Linked DNA regions of Caballeronia sp. TF1N1. The protein of the gene in region 1 interacts with the protein of each later gene in a pairwise test. Links are inferred from orthologs where the notes say so. Each region holds a gene or a part of one and is shown on either strand. Other genes may lie near its edges.

The links. The genes of interacting proteins can lie anywhere in the genome.
Region 2: the proteins of tsaE (region 1) and rlmB interact in binary tests that used the Escherichia coli proteins (3 or more experiments, as listed by UniProt). The link is inferred for Caballeronia sp. TF1N1 from one-to-one orthologs.

The regions. Positions count from the first base shown.
Region 1 is NZ_CP084626.1:2,342,191-2,345,021, forward strand. The notes cover bases 76-2,831. They hold tsaE (tRNA (adenosine(37)-N6)-threonylcarbamoyltransferase complex ATPase subunit type 1 TsaE), read left to right. Parts: upstream 76-1,049; coding sequence 1,050-1,613; downstream 1,614-2,831. Other genes in these bases: queG (tRNA epoxyqueuosine(34) reductase QueG), read right to left, coding at 76-1,031; LDZ28_RS10875 (N-acetylmuramoyl-L-alanine amidase), read left to right, coding at 1,595-2,831. Outside these bases: more of queG, read right to left, coding at 1-75. UniProt on the Escherichia coli protein: Required for the formation of a threonylcarbamoyl group on adenosine at position 37 (t(6)A37) in tRNAs that read codons beginning with adenine.
Region 2 is NZ_CP084626.1:1,693,239-1,696,036, forward strand. Bases 1-2,723 are described here. They hold rlmB (23S rRNA (guanosine(2251)-2'-O)-methyltransferase RlmB), read right to left. Parts: upstream 1,873-2,723; coding sequence 1,129-1,872; downstream 1-1,128. Other genes in these bases: LDZ28_RS07835 (SirB2 family protein), read right to left, coding at 1-295; LDZ28_RS07840 (N-acetylmuramoyl-L-alanine amidase), read right to left, coding at 297-1,121; rnr (ribonuclease R), read right to left, coding at 1,972-2,723. Outside these bases: more of rnr, read right to left, coding at 2,724-2,798. UniProt on the Escherichia coli protein: Specifically methylates the ribose of guanosine 2251 in 23S rRNA.

The sequences.
Region 1 (2,831 bases):
GTGTCGAAGTCCTCGGCGCTCCACGCAAACAACTCGACGAGCGTGGAACGATCGAGCCCATGCCGCACATCGAAGTCCACGACCGGCGTGGCCTGCGCGAACTTGTTCCAAGGACACACGAGCTGACAATCGTCGCACCCATACACGCGATTGCCGATCAAAGGCCGCATCTCCTCGGGAATACTGCCTTGCAGTTCTATCGTCAGATACGAAATGCAGCGCCGCGCATCCACGCGATACGGCGCCACGATCGCGCCAGTCGGACATGCGCCGATACAGCGCGTGCACTGCCCGCAATGCGCGCCGTCCGTCTCGGGATGCGGGTCGACGGGCAATGCAATATCGACGTAAATCTCGCCGATGAAGAAGAGCGAACCGGCATCGCGATCGAGCAGCAACGTATGCTTGCCACGCCAGCCGACGCTTGCTTTTTGCGCCAGCGCGACTTCGAGAACCGGCGCGGAGTCCGTGAACGCGCGATGCCCGAACGGCCCGATGGCAGCTTCGATGCGCTCGGCCAGTTGCTGCAGCCGGTTGCGCATGACCTTGTGATAATCGCGGCCGCGCGCGTAGATCGAGACCATCGCCTGCGATGGATCGCTCAGGCGCGACCATTCGACGGCGCGCCAGTCGTTCCTCTGACCATCGGCTGTCGCGACACTTTCAGCGCCCTTGTGCTCGAGCGTCGCGCCAGGCAGATAAGCCATGCGCGCCGTGATGACCCGTCGCGTGCCGGCCACAAGCTCGGCGGGCCTTGCGCGTTTCATCCCATGTTTGGCCATATAATCCATCTCGCCGTGATAGCCTGCTTCAAGCCAACTGGCGAGGCCTTCCTCGGCATCCGTCAGGTTGGTATCGCCGATACCAACCGCACCGAATCCCAACTCGCGCCCCCACGTCTTGATGCGTAGCGCGAGTTCCGCCAGCGCGGCCTCATCGCCTAGTTCGACGTGATGCAAGGCGCGCGACTCATCGGCGGCGTCGCTGGACGCGGTCGTGATTTCAACGGAATGTTCCGGCAATCGGTTCATCACGACATTTTACGAGCAATGCCCGAAAGCCCTGTACGAACGACGCCTGATTTTCCTTCCGCGCTCCTCGAACGCCGCTTCGATCTGCGCGACGAAGCGGCAACGCTCGCCTTCGGGGAACGCTTTGCACGCGCCATCGACGAGACGCGCAAGCAAACCTCGGCCGAACGTTTTTCGGGCTTGCAGGTCCAGTTGATCGGTGACTTGGGCGCGGGCAAGACCACGCTCGTGCGCGCGACCTTGCGCGCGCTCGGTCATGCGGGCCGCGTGAAGAGTCCGACTTACACGCTCGTCGAGCCCTATTCGCTCGACACGCCAGGCGGGCCGCTCGATGTCTATCACTTCGATCTCTACCGCTTCGCCGATCCCGCCGAATGGGCCGATGCCGGCTTTCGCGAGTATTTCGATCGCGGCGCGGTGTGCCTCATCGAATGGCCGCAGCAAGCAGGCGGACTGCTCGGCGTGCCGGACCTCGTGTTCGAACTTGCCTTGCCCGACGAGAGCCGTGAAGTCGAAGAAGGCCGCGTGCTGAATGCGCGGGCGTTTAGCGAAACAGGAAAGACATGTCTCGAAAGATGCTGATCAAGCCGTTTCATTCGATCGAATCGGGTGCGAGCGCGCCGCACAACTGGCGGCGGCGTCAGGTGCTGCGCGCGGGCGCATCGACGCTTGCGCTTGCGCTCGTCGCACCGAAGCTCGCGCACGCGAGTTCCGTGCTCGGCGTGCGCGTGTGGCCCGCGCGCGATTACACGCGCGTGACCATCGAATCCGACCAGCCGCTCACGAACAGCAATCAGACGCTGCAAGGCCCGGACAGACTCGTCGTGGATCTGAACGGCATCGATCTGGATCAGTCGCTGCGCGATCTCGTCTCGAAGATCACGCCGAACGATCCGCAGATTCAATCGGTGCGCGTCGGTCAGTACCAGCCGCATGTCGTGCGCATGGTGTTCGACCTCAAGGGTTCGGTCAAGCCGCAGGTCTTCACGCTAGGGCCGATTGGCAGCTACAAGTATCGGCTCGTGTTCGATCTTTACCCGGCCGTCGCGCCCGATCCGCTGATGGAACTGCTCGCGCAGTCCGAGCACAAGCAGGAGGCCTTCGACCGCGCCAATCCGAATCCTTCCGCGCCGCCGCCCGCCACGCTTTCGGGGCCGGCCACGCCGCAGAAATCGCTCTCGCAGGATTCGACCGACGAGTTTTTCCAGAAGTACGCTCAGGGCGATGCCCCGGACAACGCCGCGTCGGTGGCGCCGAAGCCCGTGCCTATGCCTGCGCCATCCGTGCCGAAGCCGTCGCGCGTCGTGCCGCCCGTGATCGCGAAGAAGGATGACGACGACAGCGACCAATACACGTTCTCGCAGCCCAAGCAGGATCGCTCGGGGACGACGCGCCTTCTGACTGTGGCCATCGATCCGGGTCACGGTGGCGAAGATCCCGGCGCTATCGGCGGCGCGGGGACGTATGAGAAGCACATTGCGCTCGATATCGCGAAGAAGCTGCGCGCGAAGATCGACGCGCAACCCAACATGCGCGCCATGATGACGCGTGATGCCGATTTCTTCGTGCCACTCAATGTGCGTGTGCAGAAGGCGCAGCGTGTCGGCGCCGATCTATTCGTGTCGATTCATGCGGACGCGTTTACCGAGTCTTCGGCGCGTGGTTCTTCCGTTTTCGCGTTGTCGGAACATGGTGCGTCGAGCGCGGCGGCGCGGTGGATGGCCGCCAAGGAAAATTCGTCGGATCAGGTCGGTGGCATCAACGTGAAATCGCAAGACGCTAGCGTGAATCGCGCGCTTT
Region 2 (2,798 bases), 650 kb from region 1 along the record:
AGGTTTTGGTGCGGCCGCGTTTGAGCGCAAACGTCCCGAGCACGATATAGACGACGAGGCCCGCGATCTTCGCTGCGAGCCATGCGGCATTCGCGTCGAAGCCGATGATGACGACGAGCGCGATGGCCGAGACGAGCAGCACGGTATCGACGATATGCGGGACGATTTTTACCGCGCGCTTTTGCAAGAGACGCGAATCCGCGAGCATCCAGATCCAGCGCAGCAAGAAACCGGCGATGCTCAGTCCCGCGCAGGTCATATGGAGCGCGCGAAGCGGCAGAAAGTAGTCGCTCATGTCAGGGCAAATATTTGTCGATGAGCGCGGACGCGATAGCGTCGCTTTCGGCATCCGCGTCGCCCGCGTAGTCCGACGGGCGAAAGTGCATCTGGAACGCGCCGAAGACGCGGCGCGTTTTTTCGTCGAGGACACCGTCGGTGGCGACATCGTAGCCGTAACGTTTGAGCTTTTCCTGAAGCGCGCGGACATCCGTGGGCGCCTTCGGCGCACGGCCGGCGAGATGCGCGGCGACCGTGGCATCGTCGGGCCATGCGCCGATGCCCGCCTGGTAAAGCGTGTGCCACGGAAAAAGCGGACCGGGATCGATCTTGCGTTGCGGTGCGATATCGCTATGGCCGACGACGCGCGTCGGCGGAATGCGATAGCGCGTGACGATATCGCGCGACAGTTCGATGAGCGCGTCGATCTGCGCGCGCGGATAAGGTTGCCATCCGCGGCCGGACGGCGTGTCAATGGGCCCGAGATTCACGTTCTCGATCCCGATGGACGAAGCGTTGAGTTCCGTCGCGCCTTGCCAGTAACTCAGCCCGGCGTGCCACGCGCGCTGGTCTTCCGGCACGAGTTGATAGACGACCGGCTCGCCTCGTTCGATACGCGGGGCATCGGGGACGACGTAATGCACGCTCACTTGATCGCCGGTCAGGACCGAGAGAGACTTCGCTTCGTCGATCTCGGTGTAGTGCATGACGAGAAAGCGCACGCGGGAGTCGGCGCCTTTTGCGTGGTACTGAGTGTCGGCGAGGTAGGTGCCGCGGTCGATCATGGTGGTGGTGCAGGCGGTGAGCGCACAGGCGCAGATCAGGGCGGTCAGGCGGGACAACATTGGCACGCTACTTCTTCACACTTCTCTGCCGCACGGCCTCGAATAAACAAACCCCGCTCGCCACGGACACATTGAGACTTTCCACGGCGCCGGCCATCGGGATATTCATGATCTCGTCGCACGTCTCGCGCGTGAGACGGCGCATGCCTTCGCCTTCCGCGCCCACCACAATAGCCACCGGGCCGTCCAGCTTCGTTTCAAAGAGACTCGCTGACGCTTCGCCCGCCGTGCCGATCACCCACACGCCCGCATCCTTCAATTCGCGCAGCGCGCGCGCCAGATTCGTCACGGTGATGTACGGCACGCTGTCCGCCGCGCCGCTCGCCACCTTCGCCGCCGTTGCGTTCAGCCCGGCGGAACGGTCGCGCGGCGCGATCACGGCATGCGCGCCCGCCGCATCGGCGACACGCAGACACGCGCCGAGATTATGCGGATCGGTGACGCCATCGAGCACCAGCAGAAGCGGCGTGCCGGTCACGCCATCGAGCAATTCGGCCAGATTCTGCGCGAGCGGCAAGTCTTGCCCGCGCGCCACCACGCCCTGATGCTGAATGGTGCCCGCGAGCCCGAACAAGCGCGATTCCTCGGCTGCGATCAGGCGAACGCCCGCTTCCTTCGCGGTCCGCAGAAAATCCTGCATGCGCCGGTCCTTGCGCGAAGGGTCGTACAAGACCTCTTCGATCGACGATGCATCCGCACGCAAACGCGCGGTCACTGCGTGAAAACCGTATAGAACCTTGAGACGTGACATGACTGATCCAAACCTTCGTGAAATCCATAAAAGCATGACGCGGTCCGAAGCTCGTGGCGTCGGACCGCGCGATTGCCAGCTAGCGCCCTGAAGCGCGTCTTATCGTTTCTTGCGCGCCGGCCTGCCCTGCGCCGATGACTTCGACGCCACGCCACGCTTTCTGGCCGCGCCACCGCGCGTGGCCGACGCCACCGCCGCGCCCTTTTTCGTGCCGCCACGCGTACGCGTGCCGGTGACGTCGTCGTCGAAAGCGCGGATGCGCGGACCGCCCGCATCGCCGCCCGATGCATGCTCGGCGCCCGCATTCGCGGACGGACGCGGCGCCGGCGGCTTCACCGGCGTGTCGCGCACGAGACGGAAGTCGATCTTGCGCGCATCGAGATCGACGCGGCCCACCTGCACGCGCACACGATCCGACATGCGATACCGGATACCCGTGCGTTCGCCGCGCAGTTCGTTCTTGATCTCGTCGTACTGGAAGTAATCCGAGCCCAGTTCGGTGATATGCACGAGCCCTTCGATGAACAGCGAATCGAGTTGCACGAAGATGCCGAACGACGTCACGCCGTTCACCATGCCGCCGTATTCCTCGCCGAGCTTGTCGCGCATGAAATAGCACTTGAGCCAGGCTTCGACATCGCGAGAGGCTTCATCGGCGCGACGTTCGTTCGACGAACAATGCAGCCCGAGTTCTTCCCAAATCGCGACGTTGTTGCGCGAACGGCCGCGCGACTGATCGTCGTTCTTCTGCATCTCGCGCGCGGCTTTCGTGAGGCCGGTGCTAAGCGATGTGTCGTGACCCACTTCGGGCAGATACTTCTTGCCCTGCAAAATGGCGTAAATGGCGCGATGCGTGAGCAAGTCGGGATAGCGGCGAATCGGGCTCGTGAAGTGCGCGTACGCTTCGTAAGCCAACCCGAAGTGAC